DNA from 2 places in the Streptomyces sp. NPDC006309 genome. Region 2 is predicted to be linked to the other one. Evidence: riboswitches for the same ligand, from Rfam matches in the RefSeq annotation. Region 2 holds a riboswitch; the other holds the start of a gene.
What was found. A riboswitch is a leader RNA that binds a small molecule or an ion and turns the genes downstream of it on or off. The one in region 2 is predicted to bind glycine.

Region 1: it holds a riboswitch for glycine, as region 2 does, so the genes downstream of both, gcvP (aminomethyl-transferring glycine dehydrogenase) here and gcvT (glycine cleavage system aminomethyltransferase GcvT) in region 2, are expected to answer to the same signal.

Annotation. Positions count from the first base shown of each region.
Region 1 is NZ_JBEXRO010000022.1:7,055-15,665, reverse strand. Features, by position in the region: gene ABZ117_RS25350 (ABC transporter ATP-binding protein) at 1-723, shown strand, start outside; gene ABZ117_RS25345 (TOBE domain-containing protein) at 751-1,170, shown strand; gene gcvP (aminomethyl-transferring glycine dehydrogenase) at 1,226-4,111, opposite strand; glycine riboswitch at 4,285-4,379, opposite strand; gene ABZ117_RS25335 (PRC-barrel domain-containing protein) at 4,499-4,888, shown strand; gene ABZ117_RS25330 (DNA polymerase IV) at 4,792-6,363, opposite strand; gene ABZ117_RS25325 (MerR family transcriptional regulator) at 6,432-7,115, opposite strand; gene ABZ117_RS25320 (bifunctional nuclease family protein) at 7,377-7,850, opposite strand; gene ABZ117_RS25315 (MerR family transcriptional regulator) at 8,005-8,611, opposite strand, start outside.
Region 2 is NZ_JBEXRO010000024.1:33,852-42,462, forward strand. Features, by position in the region: gene ABZ117_RS26675 (phosphatidylinositol-specific phospholipase C domain-containing protein) at 1-860, opposite strand, end outside; gene ABZ117_RS26680 (hypothetical protein) at 1,263-1,535, opposite strand; gene ABZ117_RS26685 (L-serine ammonia-lyase) at 1,604-2,971, opposite strand; gene glyA (serine hydroxymethyltransferase) at 3,075-4,340, opposite strand; gene gcvH (glycine cleavage system protein GcvH) at 4,355-4,732, opposite strand; gene gcvT (glycine cleavage system aminomethyltransferase GcvT) at 4,869-5,987, opposite strand; glycine riboswitch at 6,145-6,248, opposite strand; gene ABZ117_RS26705 (AAA family ATPase) at 6,410-7,114, shown strand; gene ABZ117_RS26710 (enhanced serine sensitivity protein SseB) at 7,207-7,998, shown strand; gene ABZ117_RS26715 (enhanced serine sensitivity protein SseB C-terminal domain-containing protein) at 8,194-8,611, shown strand, end outside.

The sequences.
Region 1 (8,611 bases), on a different contig from region 2:
GCCCGCGCCCAGGCGGCGGCCTGGCTGGAGCGCATGGGCCTGGCCGGTCACGCGGGCGTCCGACCGCGCCGTCTCTCCGGCGGTCAGGCCCAGCGCGTGGCGCTCGCCCGCGCCCTCGCCACCCGTCCCCGGCTGCTGCTCCTGGACGAGCCGCTGGCGGCCCTGGACGCCCGTACCCGCCTGGAGGTCCGCGCCCAGCTCCGCCGCCACCTGGCCGAGTTCGAGGCGGTCTGCGTACTGGTCACCCATGACCCGCTGGACGCGATGGTGCTCGCGGACCGGCTGGTGGTCGTGGAAGACGGCCGGGTCGTGCAGGAGGGCACGCCCGCCCACATCGCCCGCCACCCGCGCACGGACTACATCGCCCAGCTCGTCGGCCTCAACCTCTACCGCGGGCAGGCCGCGGGCCACACGGTACGGCTCGACCCCGGGCCCGAGATCACGACCACGGAGGAGTTGTCGGGACCGGTCTTCGTGGCGTTCCCGCCGTCGGCCGTGACCCTGTTCCGGGACCGGCCCGCCGGTACGAGCGCCCGGAACGTGTGGCGCTGCGAGATCGCGGGCCTGGAGACGCACGGCGACCGGATCCGCGCCGACCTCACCGGCGGACTCCCGCTCACCGCGGACCTGACGACGGTCGCCGCGGCCGAGCTGGACCTGCACCCCGGTGCACCGGTCTGGGCGATGGTCAAGGCGACGCAGACGCACGCGTACCCGGCCTGACCTCCTCGCCCACTACGGTGAGGGGCCATGAGCCTCAGCATCCGCAACCAGTTGCCCGGCACCGTCACCGAGGTGCACCCCGGCGAGGTGATGGCGACCGTCGGCGTCCGCCTGGCCGGGGGCCAGAACCTGACGGCGGCCATCACCCTGGAGGCCGCCGAGCAGCTCGGTCTCGCCCCGGGCTCCGCCGTGCACGCCCTGGTGAAGTCGACGGAGGTGTCCCTGGCCACCAACCGGGTCGCGGGCCTGTCGATCCGCAACCAGCTGCCCGGCGCGGTCACCCACCTCGTGGTCGGCGACGTCATGGCCTCCGTGAAGGTCACCGTGGACGGCGGCGAACTCACCGCCGCCATCACCAGGGACGCCGCCGAGGACCTCGGCCTCTTCGTGGGCTCCGACGTCGTCGCCCTGATCAAGGCGACCGAGGTCTCCCTGGCGACGGCGTAGCAGAAACGCGAGGGTCCCGCCCGGATTCCGGGCGGGACCCTCACCAGCGGCTCGCTCAGTCCTCGTACGCGTCCAGCGGCGGGCAGGAGCAGACCAGGTTGCGGTCACCGAAGGCCTGGTCGATGCGGCGCACCGGCGGCCAGTACTTGTCGGCGGCCGAGACGCCGGCCGGGAAGACGGCTTCGTCGCGGCTGTAGGCGTGCGCCCACTCACCGCCGAGCGCGGCGGCGGTGTGCGGGGCGTTGCGCAGCGGGTTGTCCTCGGCGGGCCACTCGCCGGAACCGACCTTCTCGATCTCCGCGCGGATGGTGATCATCGCATCGCAGAAACGGTCCAGCTCGGTGAGGTCCTCCGACTCGGTCGGCTCGATCATCAGCGTGCCGGCCACCGGGAACGACATCGTCGGGGCGTGGAAACCGTAGTCGATCAGGCGCTTGGCGACGTCGTCGACGCTCACGCCGGTCGCCTTGGTCAGCGGGCGCAGGTCGATGATGCACTCGTGCGCGACCAGGCCGCCGGGGCCGGTGTAGAGGACCGGGAAGTGCGGCTCCAGGCGCTTGGCGATGTAGTTCGCCGACAGCACGGCCACCTGCGTGGCCCGCTTCAGGCCCTCGCCGCCCATCAGACGGACGTACGCCCAGGAGATGGGCAGGATGCCCGCGCTGCCCCACGGGGCGGCCGAGACCGGGCCGACGCCGGTCTCCGGTCCCGCGGCCGGCTGGAGCGGGTGGTTGGGCAGGTACGGCGCCAGGTGCTCGCGGACGGCGACCGGGCCGACGCCCGGACCACCGCCGCCGTGCGGGATGCAGAACGTCTTGTGCAGGTTCAGGTGGGAGACGTCGCCGCCGAAGTGGCCCGGCTTGGCCACGCCGACCAGGGCGTTGAGGTTGGCGCCGTCGACGTACACCTGGCCGCCGGCCTCGTGGACCCGGGCGCAGATGTCGGCGACGTGCTCCTCGAACACACCGTGCGTGGACGGGTAGGTGATCATCAGCACCGACAGCTCGTCACGGTGCTTCTCGATCTTCGCCCGCAGATCCTCGATGTCGATCTCGCCGTCGCCGGCGGTCTTGACGACGACGACCTTCATGCCGGCCATCACGGCGCTGGCCGCGTTGGTGCCGTGCGCGGAGGACGGGATGAGGCAGACGGTGCGCTGCTCGTCGCCGTTGGCGCGGTGGTAGCCGCGTACGGCGAGCAGACCGGCCAGCTCGCCCTGCGAACCGGCGTTCGGCTGGAGCGAGACCTTGTCGTAGCCGGTGACCTCGGCGAGCCGCTCCTCCAGCTCACGGATGAGCGTCAGATAGCCCTCGGCCTGCTCGGCGGGCACGAAGGGGTGCAGCTGCCCGAACTCGGGCCAGGTGACCGGCTCCATCTCCGTGGTCGCGTTGAGCTTCATGGTGCAGGAGCCCAGCGGGATCATGCCGCGGTCGAGCGCGTAGTCGCGGTCGGCCAGGCGGCGCAGGTAACGCAGCATCGCCGTCTCGGAGCGGTGCTGGTGGAACACCGGGTGGGTGAGGTAGGCGTCGGTGCGCAGCAGCGCCTCGGGCAGGGTGTCCTCGGCGGCCGCGTCCAGCGCCTCGACGTCGGCCTCGACACCGAACGCGGACCAGACGGCGGCCAGCTGGGCCCGGCCCGTGGTCTCGTCGCAGGCCATGGAGACGTGCTCGGCGTCCACCAGACGCAGGTTGACACCCTTGTCCCGGGCGGCGGCGACGACCTTGGCGGCCCTGCCGGGCACGCGTGCGGTGACGGTGTCGAAGTACGCGCCGTGGACGATGTCGACCCCGCCGGCCTTCAGGCCCGCGGCGAGGACCGTGGCGTAGCGGTGGGTGCGGCGGGCGATCGTCCGCAGGCCCTCGGGACCGTGGTAGACGGCGTACATGCCGGCCATCACGGCGAGCAGCACCTGCGCGGTGCAGATGTTGCTGGTGGCCTTCTCACGGCGGATGTGCTGCTCACGGGTCTGCAAGGCCAGGCGGTAGGCCCGGTTGCCGTCGGCGTCGACGGAGACACCGACCAGACGGCCGGGCAGGCTGCGCGCGAACTTCTCCTGGACGGCCATGTAGCCGGCGTGCGGTCCCCCGAAGCCCATCGGCACGCCGAAGCGCTGGGTCGTACCGACCGCGATGTCCGCGCCCAGTTCGCCCGGGGAGGTCAGCAGGGTCAGCGCGAGCAGGTCGGCGGCGACCGTCACCAGGGCGCCCAGCTCGTGCGCCTGGTCGATGACCGCCTTGATGTCCCGTACGGCACCGGAGGCGCCCGGGTACTGGAGCAGCACGCCGTTGATCTCGCGCTCGGCGATCCCGGCCGGGATGCCGTCGCTGAGGTCGGCGACGACGACCTCGACGCCGGCCGGCTCGGCACGCGTCTCGATCACGGCGATGGTCTGCGGCAGCGCGTCCGCGTCGACCAGGAACAGGCCCTTCTTGTTCCGGCCCATGCGCCGGGAGAGCGCCATCGCCTCGGCGGCGGCGGTGCCCTCGTCCAGCAGGGAGGCGCCCGAGGTGGGCAGGCCGGTCAGATCGGCGACCACCGTCTGGAAGTTCAGCAGGGCCTCCAGACGGCCCTGGGAGATCTCCGGCTGGTACGGCGTGTAGGCCGTGTACCACGCCGGGTTCTCCATGACGTTGCGCAGGATGACCGGCGGCGTGAACGTGCCGTAGTACCCGAGTCCGATCATCGAGCCGAGGACCTGGTTGCGGTCGGCGAGGGAACGCAGCTCGGCGAGCACCTCGGCCTCGGTGCGGGCGTCCGGCAGATCGAGGGCGTCGACGTTCTTGATCACGTCCGGGACCGCGGCGGCGGTCAGCTCGTCCAGCGAGCCGTACCCGACCTGCGCGAGCATCTTGGCCCGCGCCTCCTGGTCAGGGCCGATGTGGCGCTGCTCGAACGGGATACCCGCTTCGAGTTCGGAGAGCGGAATGCGATGGGCGGTCATTGCGGAGGCCTCCTGGTCTGACGCGACCTTCGAGGGGCACCCCGGTACGGATACCCCGACGGCCTCCCCCTCTGTCATCTGACCTGAGAGCTTCACCGGGCCCTCGCGGGCACCGGCTTTCACCGTCGGTGAGAGCGGACGCCGTGCACACCCGCCCTGCTTTCCAGAGTGACCTCGTCCGCGCGGTACGTGAGCCTGAGAGATTCCGGGGAGGATTTGCTCCTTCGGCGCCTCCGACGTGGTCGGAGGACTCTCCCGCGCGGGGTCAGCAGCCGCTGTCAGCCTACCAGCGGGGTCAACGCCTGAGCCCTCGAGTGGCCGCCTCCCTGAATCTGCTCTTTTGTAGTGCTTACGGATGTGTTGCGACCACGTGGAGAGAGAGGGACCGTGCGAACCGACATCGATCCGCGCAACCTGATCGGCCGCAAGGCGTTCGACGTCAATGGCGCCAAGATCGGCACCATCGACGAGGTGTACCTCGACGACGCGACCGGCGTGCCCGCGTGGGCGGCCATACGGACCGGTCTCTTCTCCCGGGACGCCTTCGTCCCCCTGGAGCCCAGCGAATTCCTCGACGGCACGCTGCACATCCCTTTCGACCGCGCCCTGATCAAGGACGCCCCCGACTTCGGCGTGGGCCGCCATCTCTCCCCCGAGCAGGAACTCCAGCTCTACCACCACTACGGCCTGGACACGGCGCCCCCGCCCAGCGTCCCGGACCACGACTTCGGCACCCTGGCGCCACCGGAGGAGTCCCGGCCCGCACCGGGCCCCTGAACTCCTCCGCCGGATCGCCCGTCGTACCCGTCCGGGTCCGAGGCCGGACGTCCGGGATGCTCACCCGAAGCCGGCCGGGTGGCCGAGGCCGGCCGGGTGGCCGAGGCCGGCCGGGTGGCCGAGGCCGGCCGGGTGGGCGAGGCCGGCTCCGGGACCAGCGGCAAGGGCTCGGCCGGTGCCAGCGCGGGATCGTCGACCCGGAACGTCCGGACCCGGCCCGGCTCGGACTGCGGCGTCTCGAAGCGCACGGTGACCCGGCCCAGCCCGCTGCCCTGCACCCATCCGTGTCCCCAGTCGTCGTGCCGCACGTCCTGCCCGGCCCGCCACTGTCGCTCGGCCGGGTCCACCTGCTCCGCCGGGGCCTGCGGCACGGCCTCCTCGGCGAGGTCCACCGCCCGCTCCCCCGCCGCCTGCGCGAACAGATCCTCCTGCGTGTAGTCGGCGAGCCCGGACACGCCGACGCCGAGCAGCCGCACCCCGCCCGTGGTGTCCACGGAGTCCAGCAGCCGCGCCGCCGCCTCACGGATGACCGAGGGATCGTCCGTGGGCCCTCTGAGCGTCTCGGAGCGGGTGAGCGTCGAGAAGTCGTACCGCCGCACCTTCAGCACGATGGTCCGCCCGGACAGCCCGGCCTCGCGCAGCCGCCGGACACACCGGTCGGCCAGCCGCTGCACCTCCATGCCGACCCGCAGCCGGTCGTGGATGTCCACGTCGTACGTGTCCTCCACCGACACCGACTTGGTCTCCCGCTCGGCCACCACCGGCCGCTGGTCCCGGGCCAGGGCCATGGCGTACAGCGCGTGCCCGTGCGCCTTGCCGAGCATCCGGACCAGTTCGTCCTCGCCCGCCTCGGCCAGCTCCTCGACCGTGGTGATCCCGGCCCGGCGCAGATGGTCCCCGGTGGCCGGGCCGACCCCCGGCAGGGTCCGCACCGGCATCGGCCCCAGCAGCGCCCGCTCGGTCCCCGGCTCGATCAGCACCAGGCCGTCCGGTTTCGCCTGCTCGGAGGCGATCTTCGCGAGCATCTTGGACGCGGCGAGCCCCACCGACCCGGTGAGCCCGGTGACCGCCCGGATGTCCGCGCGGAGCCTCTCCCCGGCCCGCCGCGCCGACTCCTCGTCCCAGGCCGCTCCCCCGGCCTCCAGGTCCACGAACGCCTCGTCCAGGCTGAGCGGCTCGATCAGCGGTGACAGCTCCCGCAGCAGCGCCATCACCTGGTCGCTGATCGTCCGGTACAGCGTGAAGCGCGGCACCAGATAGGCGGCGTTGGGTGCCAGCCGACGCGCCTGCCCCATGGGCATCGCCGAGTGCACCCCGAACACCCGTGCCTCGTACGACGCGGTGGCCACCACCCCGCGCGGCCCGAGACCGCCCACGACGACGGCCTTCCCGCGCAGGCTCGGCTTGGACGCCTGCTCCACCGAGGCGAAGAAGGCATCCATGTCGAGATGCAGGACCGTGGGCGCGTTTCTCACATCTCCGATGCTGCACCACGGCACTGACAACGCGGTGACGGCGGAGGGCACCGCGGGGACTCCGGCGGTCAGACCGCCCGGTTGCGGCGCCGCGCCAGCTCGTCCGCCGGGTTCTGCCCGACCAGCGTCTCCCCCGTGTCGATACGCTCGCCGTGCAGCTGGGAGAGCGCGCCCTCCACGTCCCGCCACACCACGCCGACGGCGATCCCGAAGACGCCCTGACCGCCCTGGAGCAGGGCGTGGACCTCGTCCGGCGAGGTGCACTCGTACACGGTGGCGCCGTCGCTCATGAGGGTCATCCGCTCAAGGTCGCGGAAACCGCGTTCTCTGAGGTGCTGCACGGTCGTGCGGATGTTCTGGAGCGACACCCCGGTGTCCAGGAACCGCTTCACGATCTTCAGGACGACGACGTCCCGGAAGCTGTACAGACGCTGGGTGCCCGACCCGTAGGCGGGCCGCACGCTGGGCTCGACCAGCCCGGTGCGGGCCCAGTAGTCGAGCTGCCGGTAGGTGATGCCGGCGGCCGCGCAGGCCGTGGGCCCGCGGTAGCCGATCTCCTCGGACGTCATGGACGCCACCCCTCCGCCGTTCGGCACCGCCGTCGGCAGCTGCGGAGCGTGCTCGGCCGCGCTGCCGGGATGGGGGTAACCCCCGCTCGAGCGCAGCCGCGAGTCCGGGGGCGGGTACGGACCGCTCTCCCCGAAACCGCGTCCGGGGGCACCCCCAGCCGTACCGTCGCCGCTGGTTCTCACGCCGACCTCCGTCCTTGACCTGCCTTCTCGACGGTAGGCAGTCACCAGGGGTGCGTCAACGATCGCCACACTCGGCACGCCGAGTGATAATCACCCTAGGAGTGGTTTCCCGTATCCCACCGCGGGGAAAGGCTAGCCGAATGCGCTCGCGGGAAGCCGTAGGACGCTCTCACTGGCCGGAGGCAATTGCCGGGGCAACGGCCCCGCGGAACCGCCCACCGCCCGGGAGGAACCCGGGGTCCGGCAGGCCGGCGCCGCGTCTCACTGGCTGCTGCTGCCGAAGTCCTCGGGCGAGATCTGGTCGAGGAACTCGCGGAACTTCTCCACCTCGTCCTCCTGCTCGTCCGGAATGGCGATGCCCGCGTCGTCCAGCACCGTGTCACTGCCGTAGATCGGCGTTCCGGTGCGCAGGGCCAGCGCTATGGCATCGGAGGGGCGGGCGCTGACCTCGACCCCGCTGGCGAACACCAGTTCCGCGTAGAAGACCCCTTCCCGCAGGTCGGTGATGCGGACTTCGGTCAGCTCCTGGCCGACGGCCTCCAGCACGTCCTTGAACAGGTCGTGGGTCAGCGGTCGCGCGGGGGCCATGCCCTGCTGGGCGAAGGCGATCGCCGTCGCCTCCCCCGGCCCGATCCAGATAGGGAGGTAACGATCGCCTCCCACTTCGCGCAGGAGCACGATCGGTTGGTTGGAGGGCATTTCGACCCGGACACCTACGACATCGAGCTCGTTCACACAGCAACCCTAGGCCGTGCCCGGGACGTTTGGGTAGTCGGGCCGGGAACAGGTGCCCGATCCGGCCGCCCGGACCCCCGCCGCTCCCCCCTCCGGGCCCGGTCCCCACCGGGCTCAGCCCGGCCCCTGGGCCGGTTCCGGTGGCCCGTAGGACTCAGGGGAGGCGTACGCCGAGAGCGGTCTTCACGAGAGCGGCGTGCAGCTTCGTCGTGACCGCCGCCAGTTCCTTCGTACGGGCCTCGGCGAGTGCCCTGGTCTGCGGATTGCGGTGGCGCTTGAGCGGGGCCACCACCTGGTCCACCAGCCCCGCCTCGCGGTCCGCGGCGGCCTTCATCACCCGGAGGTGGCGCGGCTCGATGCCGAAACGGCCCAGCTCGGCGATGAGCTCGGCCACGGTGACCGCCTCGGCGTCGTACGCCCCGTCCGCCAAAGGAGCGATGAGCCCGTAGGACTCCCACTCCTTCAGGTCCGCCTCGTCGATGTCCGCGGCGGCCAGCAGCTCGGCCTTGCCGACCCGGGCCACCGTGGGCGTCTCCGCAGGCTCCGGGCCGTCCTCCGCGGTGCGCTGGCGCCCGACCAGGGGCAGCGGGGCGGCCTCACCCCGCTCCATGGCGTCCAGGTACTCCCGGATCACCTTGAGCGGAAGATAGTGGTCCCGTTGCATCCGCAGGACGTGACCGAGGCGCTCGACGTCCCCCGCGCTGAACTTGCGGTACCCCGACGGCGTCCGTTGCGGCTCGATGAGCCCCTCCGCCTCCAGG
Region 2 (8,611 bases):
AGGATGTAGTGGTTCGCGGAGTAGAACGAGGTGTCGTAGCCGTTGTTGACATAGGTGGCCGCGTCACCGTCGAAGAACACGAACCAGGGCCGGATCGAGGCGTCGTAGCGGCTGGTGCGCGGGTCGCCGCCCGCGGCACCGAGCACGGCGGGGAAGGCCTGGGCCGCGGAGATGTTCCCGGCCGCGGACAGGTCGCGCAGGTGGTCGCCGTACTCCTCGTCCGTCCAGTAGGTGTCGAACGGGTTGGACTGCTCCACCGTGCCCGGGATCAGTTCGAAGAGGAACTTGCCCCGGAGGGCGTCACGGGTGGGCCAGGCGTCGGCCTTCGCGGCGGCGTCCAGCGTGCCGTACGTCCCGCCCAGCAGGGTGGCCGGCTTGTACACGCTGCTGCCGAGCTTCTGCGCGACGAGCGTGTCGAACTCGTCCGGCCCGAGGCCCGACTTGTCGTTGAAGCCGGCCTTCATCTCGACCTTGACGACGATCGGCGGGTGGTCGGGGTGCAGCTGGTTCCAGGCGGCCATGTTGTCCAGGCAGCTGCCGAGGTCCTGGTTGCGGCTCTTGCCGTACAGCTCGGCCGGGGTCTTCGCGGCCTCGCAGTTGTTGTCGTCGCCCAGCGGATTGCTGTGGCTGACCCGCCAGCGGTGGCTGATGGTGTCCGCGTACACGTCCAGCTCCAGCAGCGAGGCGCCCGAGTCCAACGCCTGTGCGAAGTACGTGTACTTGGCCTTGTCGTACGCGTTGTGCGTGCCGACGGCCGTCGTCGCGGAGAACGTGGGCGACGCCGCGTGCGCGTTGCCCGGCGCCACCACCAGCGCAGCGACGGCTCCCAGCAGTGCCGCCGCCCGTCTCAGTCTGAGCATGTGTCAATTCCCCTTCGCGGTCGCCGAGTCGGCGGCATCGTAGGGGAATGCGGTTACTTCGGGGTAGCCCTTGGGGGAACAGCCCGGTTCACGCTTGGAGGGCGTCGCGCAGCCGGCATGGCACGGACGCCTGGTTGCCTCTCACCCTGTGGCTGAACGGGGGGCACACGGATGCCAGGGCCGCACAGCGTCAGGAGGTCCTCCGGGTCCGACGTCAGCACCGTGACGGGGGACGGGGAGGCCGTCGCGGTGGCGGCCACGATCGCATCGAGGGCGTACTTGCGGCCGTGCAGTCCTGCTGCGGCGAGGAGTTCGCTGGCGTGGCGGGCGACGGCTTCGGTGGGCGGAGTGCGCGTAGTACGAGTTTCGACAAGCCCTCGCAGTCCAGGACGAGAGTTCCGCTCACGCGGCGTCCGCCGAGTTGGCGTTGTCACCGCGCAGGACGGCCCGCTTCGCCTCGACCGCTGCCTGGTCCACAGGACCGTGTTCGGTTTCCGCGTCCTTGATGAGTTCGCGCAGCCGGTCGCGCTCCAGCTGGCGCTGGATGAGGGCTTCGGCATAGGCGGACATGCCTCGTTCGCCCGTGCGCGCTCTGAGGGCTGCGACGGTGCCTTCGTGGAGCGAGACGGAGACCGGGCGGACGGGCCCTTCGCCGGGAGCCGGGGAGGTAGCCATGCGGCAAGTGCAACAAGACTCTTGTTAGTGGGCGCAAGGCGGGAACACGCCGGTCAGGGCCCGCCCGGTCAGCACTCGATGATGTTCACGGCCAGTCCGCCCCGGGCCGTCTCCTTGTACTTGACGCTCATGTCCGCGCCGGTTTCCTTCATGGTCTTGATGACCTTGTCCAGGGACACCTTGTGGGAGCCGTCGCCGCGCATCGCCATCTTCGCGGCCGTGACCGCCTTCACCGCGGCCATGCCGTTGCGCTCGATGCACGGGATCTGCACCAGGCCGCCGACCGGGTCGCAGGTCAGGCCCAGGTTGTGCTCCATGCCGATCTCGGCCGCGTTCTCGACCTGCTCGGGGGAGCCGCCGAGCACCTCGGCGAGGGCACCGGCCGCCATGGAGCAGGCGGAGCCGACCTCGCCCTGGCAGCCGACCTCGGCGCCGGAGATGGAGGCGTTCTCCTTGAAGAGCATGCCGATCGCGCCGGCCGCCAGCAGGAACCGCACGACTCCGTCCTCGTCGGCCCCGGGGACGAAGTTGATGTAGTAGTGCAGGACCGCGGGGATGATGCCGGCCGCGCCGTTGGTCGGGGCGGTGACGACCCGGCCGCCGGCGGCGTTCTCCTCGTTCACGGCCATCGCGTAGAGCGTGATCCACTCCATGGCGTGCGCCAGCGGGTCGCCCTCGGCGCGCAGCTGCCGGGCCGAGACGGCCGCGCGGCGGCGGACCTTGAGACCGCCGGGCAGGATGCCCTCGCGGGACATGCCGCGCTGCACGCACGCGCGCATCACGCCCCAGATCTCCAGCAGGCCCTCGCGGATCTCCTCCTCGGTGCGCCAGGCCCGCTCGTTCTCCAGCATCAGCGAGGAGATGGACAGGCCCGTCTCGCTCGTGCGGCGCAGCAGCTCGTCACCGGTGCGGAAGGGGTACTTCAGGACCGTGTCGTCCAGCTTGATGCGGTCCGCGCCCACCGCGTCCTCGTCGACCACGAAGCCGCCGCCGACGGAGTAGTACGTCTTGGAGAGCACCTCGGCGCCGTCGGCGTCGTAGGCCCAGATGGTCATGCCGTTGGCGTGGTAGGGCAGCGCCTTGCGGCGGTGCAGGACCAGGTCGTCGTCGAAGGAGAACGGGATCTCGTGCTCGCCGAGGAGGTTCAGCCGTCCCGCCCGTTTGATCGACTCCACCTGCTCGTCGGCCGTCTCCACGTCCACCGTGCGCGGTGAGGCGCCCTCCAGGCCGAGCAGCACCGCCTTCGGGGTGCCGTGGCCGTGCCCGGTCGCGCCGAGCGAGCCGTACAGCTCGCAGCGCAGGGCCGCGACGGAGCCGAGCAGCTCCTCGTTGCGCAGCCGGCGGGCGAACAGGCCGGCCGCGCGCATCGGGCCGACCGTGTGGGAGCTGGACGGGCCGATGCCGATCGAGAACAGGTCGAAGACCGAGATGGCCACGGATGACTCCTCAATGCGGGGGGTGGTGCAAAAGGTGGTACAGGGTGCGGGCACCGCGCACCTCCGGTTCCTCCAGTGTGCGCGGTGCCCGGCGAAAGGTGACTTACTTGTTCAGCCCCGGGTACAGCGGGTGCTTGTCGGCCAGGGCCTTCACCCGGGCCTTGAGCGCCTCGGCGTCGTAGGACGCCTTCAGCGTCTCGGCGATCACGTCCGCGACCTCGGCGAAGTCCTCGGCCGTGAAGCCGCGGGTCGCGAGGGCGGGCGTACCGATCCGCAGGCCGGAGGTGACCATCGGCGGGCGCGGGTCGTCCGGGACGGCGTTGCGGTTGACCGTGATGCCGACCTCGTGGAGCCGGTCCTCGGCCTGCTGCCCGTCCAGCTCCGAGGCACGCAGGTCCACCAGGATCAGGTGCACGTCGGTGCCGCCGGACAGGACGTTCACGCCGGCCTCGCGGGCGTCCGCCGCCGTCAGCCGCTCGGCGAGGATGCGCGCACCCTCCACCGTACGCCGCTGGCGCTCCGCGAACTCCTCCGAGGCGGCGACCTTGAAGGAGACCGCCTTCGCCGCGATCACGTGCTCCAGGGGGCCGCCCTGGAAGCCGGGGAAGACGGAGGAGTTCAGCTTCTTCGCGAAGTCCTTCTTCGCGAGGATGATGCCGCCGCGCGGGCCGCCGAGGGTCTTGTGGGTCGTGGAGGTGACCACGTCCGCGTACGGCACCGGGTTCGGGTGGAGACCGGCGGCGACCAGGCCCGCGAAGTGCGCCATGTCGACCCACAGGTACGCCTCGACCTCGTCGGCGATCCGGCGGAACTCGGCGAAGTCCAGCTGACGCGGGTACGCCGACCAGCCGGCGATGATCACCTTGGGGCGGTGCTCCTTGGCCAGCCGCTCGACCTCGGCCATGTCGACCAGGCCGGTCTCCACGTCCACGTGGTACGCGACCACGTCGAACTGCTTGCCGGAGAAGTTCAGCCGCATCCCGTGGGTCAGGTGGCCGCCGTGCGCCAGGTCCAGGCCGAGGATGGTGTCCCCGGGCCGGGCGAGGGCGAACAGGGCCGCCTGGTTCGCGGAGGCACCGGAGTGGGGCTGCACGTTGGCGTACTCGGCGCCGAACAGCTCCTTGACCCGGTCGATGGCGATCTGCTCGGCGACGTCGACGTGCTCGCAGCCGCCGTAGTAGCGGCGGCCCGGGTAGCCCTCGGCGTACTTGTTGGTCAGGACCGAGCCCTGGGCCTCCATCACCGCGAGCGGCGCGAAGTTCTCGGACGCGATCATCTCCAGCGTGGACTGCTGGCGGTTCAGCTCCGCGTCGACCGCGGCGGCGATCTCCGGGTCCAGCTCGTGGAGGGACGTGTTCAGGACAGTCATGGGGCTACGACTCCTCAGCCGGCGGTGTGGGCGGCGTACTCGTCGGCGGAGAGCAGGTCGGCCGGCTCCCCGGTGACACGTACCTTGAACAGCCAGCCGCCCTCGAAGGGCGCGGAGTTCACCAGCGAGGGGTCGTTGACGACGTCCTCGTTGATCTCGGTGACCTCACCGCTGACCGGCGAGTACAGGTCGGAGACCGACTTCGTCGACTCCAGCTCACCGCAGGTCTCGCCCGCCTCGACGGTGGAGCCGACCTCGGGGAGCTGGGCGTAGACCACATCGCCGAGCGCGTTGGCCGCGAACTCGGTGATGCCGACCGTCGCGACGCCGTCCTCGGCGGTCGACAGCCACTCGTGCTCCTTGCTGAAGCGCAGCTGCTGGGGGTTGCTCATGGCCTGAATTCTCCTGTACGCGCGGGAGTGCTGATGAAGGGGGGACGGCAGGACCTGCTGGTGAGCAGGGGGAATGTGCGCAGGGTCACGTCCGGCGGCGCGGGGCGGACGCCGGGAGCGCCGCAGCGCCCAGTGTCTACTTCTGGCGCTTGTAGAACGGCAGCGCCACGACCTCGTACGGCTCGTGGGTGCCCCGGATGTCCACGCCGACGCCCTCGGTGCCCGGCGCCGCGTACGCCGCGTCGACGTACGCCATGGCGATCGGCTTGCCCAGGGTGGGGGAGGGGGCGCCGGAGGTGACCTCGCCGATCACCTGGCCGCCGGCGACGACGGCGAACCCGGCGCGCGGCACCCGGCGGCCCTCGGCGACCAGGCCGACGAGCACCCGGGGCGCGCTCGCCTCGGCGCGGGAGGCGGCCGCGGCGAGCGCCTCACGCCCGACGAAGTCCCCCTCCTTCTCGAACTTGACCACCCGGCCGAGCCCGGCGTCGAAGGGGGTGAGCGCGGTGGTCAGCTCGTGCCCGTACAGCGGCATGCCCGCCTCCAGGCGCAGGGTGTCCCGGCAGGACAGCCCGCACGGCACCAGGCCGACGCCCTCGCCGGCCTCGGTCAGCGCCTGCCACAGCCGCACGGCGTGCTCCGGTCGAACGAACAGCTCGAAGCCGTCCTCGCCGGTGTAGCCGGTGCGGGCGATCAGCGCCGGGACGCCGGCGACGGTGCCGGGCAGGCCGGCGTAGTACTTCAGCCCGTCCAGGTCGGCGTCGGTGAGCGACTTCAGGATGCCGGGGGACTGCGGGCCCTGCACGGCGAGCAGCGCGTAGGCGTCCCGGTCGTCGCGGACCTCGGCGTCGAAGCCGGCGGCCCGCTCGGTCAGCGCGTCCAGCACCACCTGGGCGTTGGAGGCGTTGGCCACGACCATGTACTCGGTCTCGGCCAGCCGGTAGACGATGAGGTCGTCCAGGATGCCGCCGTCGGCCCGGCAGATCATGGTGTAGCGGGCGCGGCCGACGCCGACGGAGGCGATGTTGCCGACCAGGGCGAAGTTCAGGAGGGCGGCCGCCCCGGCGCCGGTCACGGTGATCTCGCCCATGTGGGAGAGGTCGAACAGGCCGGCCCGGGTGCGCACCGCGAGGTGCTCGTCGCGCTCGGAGCCGTAGCGCAGGGGCATGTCCCAGCCGGCGAAGTCGGTCATGGTCGCGCCGAGCGCGCGATGCACGGCATCCAGCGCGGTGTGGCGGAGTTCGGTGCTGCTCATCGGTCGGTCGTCTCCCAGGGCATACGGACGGGGCGAGGAACGTTCCTCCCCATCTGTCATCGGAACCTGAGAGGTTCGCCGCGACCGCCACGGGGACGATCACGGCTTGCACCTTGGGTGGGACCACTGGACACAGCGGCCCGCTTTTCAGATGTGCCTCGCCCGCGCGGTAACGGGGCCTGAGAGATTCAAGGGAGGGACTTGCTCCTTCGGCGCCCCAGACGGTCCGAAGGGACCTGGGGACTCTCCCGCGCGGATTCAAGCGGCCGGTATGCAGTTGGCGGGCACATCATCGCATGCGAGCCCGGCTTCTGTAACCGACCTGTGGCACGACCCGCACCGAACCACCGGCCCGCGGGCATTACCTTCTCTTTAACTTCAAAGGGCAGGACATGACCGAGCCCACAGGGGAGGACATCACGGTGAACAGGACCACGGCGTACGTCACCGCCGCCGCCACCGGCCTCGCGGTGCCGGAGCAGCGCTCCGCCCCCGCCCCCGCCCCCGCCCCCGCCCGCGAACGCCGCCCCGCGCGCCCGGCCCCGGCCGTCCGTGACCTGCGCGACCGCGCCGGCCGCAGCCCGCGCGCCCTCGTCTTCGGGCCGCGGGACGTGGTGGTGATCACCGGCCTGCCCGGCAGCGGCAAGTCCACGCTGATGCGGCGCGCGGTCGCCGGCCACCGCGTCGACTCCCAGGACGCCCGCGACCGCTTCGCGGCCCGCCTGCCCCGCTGCCTGCCGTACGCGCTCTACCGCCCCCTGGTCCGCCTCGCGCACTACGCGGGACTGCGCCGCGCGCTGCGCACCGGCGACGGCGTCGTCGTCCACGACTGCGGCACCCAGCCCTGGGTGCGCGGCTGGCTCGCCCGCGAGGCCCGCCGCCGCGGCGGCACCCTGCACCTGCTGGTGCTCGACGTCGCCCCCGAGACCGCCCGCGAGGGCCAGCGGGAGCGCGGCCGGGGCGTCTCCCGCTACGCCTTCCGCCGGCACCGCCGTACCGCGGCCCGGCTGCTGCGCGCGGTCGAGCGGGGCGAACCGCCCACGGGCTGCGGCTCGGCGCTGCTGCTGGACCGGCCCGCCGCGGACACCCTGCACCGCGTGGACTTCGCCGCCCCGGACCCCCGCTGACGCGGCGCACGGATCCCCGGCGGACCCGCGATGTCACAGCCACCCGATAGCCTTCGGTCTCACAGCAGTGGTTCCCAGCAGGCGGTAGGCAGATGGACTTCCCGGCGGACCTTCCCGCGGACTTCCCGGCACAGACACACCCCCACCCGCACGGCGGTTGGCCCGGCAACGAGCTGGAGGAGGTGCTCTCGGCCTCCCTCGGCGTCCCCACGGCGGGCGGCCGGATCATCGAGGTCCTCGGCCGCAGCTTCCTGTGGATCCCGCTGCCGGCCGGCGGCGGCCCGGACAGCGGCCCGCTGGACCTGCCCACACTCGACATCGAGGGCCAGGTGTACGTGCCGGTGTTCAGCTCCGAGGAGCAGTTCCGCCAGGCGGCCGGCTCCCACATGCCGTACACCGTCGCCCCCGCCGTGGAGTTCGCCCGGGGCCTGCCGCCGCAGGCGGGCCTGGCCGTGAACCCGGGCGGTGTGGTCGGCATCCCGCTGCCGCCCGAGGCCGTGGCCGAACTGTGCCGGGTGGGCCGCACCCCGCTCGACGGCCCCGGCAGCGGCGGCCGGGTCCGCCTCTTCGAGCCCGACTGGCAGGACGATCCGGTCGACTTCCTCTCCGCCGCCTCCGCCGAGTTCGCGGACACCGGCGTCGTGGTGACCGCCCGCCGCTGCCTGGCCGCCGTCGAGACGGCCGAACCGGTGATGTTCGTCGGCGTGGAACTCTCCCGGTGCGAGGGCGACCTGCGCACCGTGCCCCTGGAGGCCCTGGGCCGGGCCCTGGGCAGGGTCCCGGTGAAGTGGCCGGTCAATCTGGTCCTCATGGACGTCACCGACGACCCGGTGGCCGACTGGCTGAAGACGAACGTCCGCCCCTTCTACCGGTTCGGCCACTAGCGGCCGGGCCGCCGGGGCGCGGAGCCGGGTCCGGCACGCCGGGACGAGGGGCCGGGTCCGGCACGCGGTGGTGGTGCCGGGCGCGGCGCGCCACCGCGCGCCCGCCCCCGCGTACGGCCACGAGGCCCCGGGCCACCGGGCGCTTAAGCTGTCCCCCGATGCGGGGTCACTCCACGAGAAGGGGCGGTAAGACAGGTGAGCGCGAGCCCGAGCGGCAGCGTCGAGCACATGCTGCGCCAGGTCACGCCTGGACGTTACGACGCCTACGAGGCCCTGCTGGGCGCCCTCGCCGCCCCCTCCTCCGGCCAGGTCTGGATGTTCCTGTGGCACGGCCAGGCCGGCTCCCCGGACGCCCAGTACGGCGACATGGAGGTCGACGGCTTCCACTACGCCCCCTGCGTCACCTCCGCCCAGGAACTGTCGGCCAGTGGCTGGAACCGCTCCTACGAGGTGGTGGACGGCCTCGACGTGGCCCGCACCCTCTACCCCGACCACTACGGTCTGTGGCTCAATCCGCACGCCCCGGGCGGCGGCGTCGGCATCCCCTGGCTCGACCTGCGCCGCATGGCCACCGGCCTGGACCGCCAGCCCGCCGGCCCCCTGCGCCTGTCGG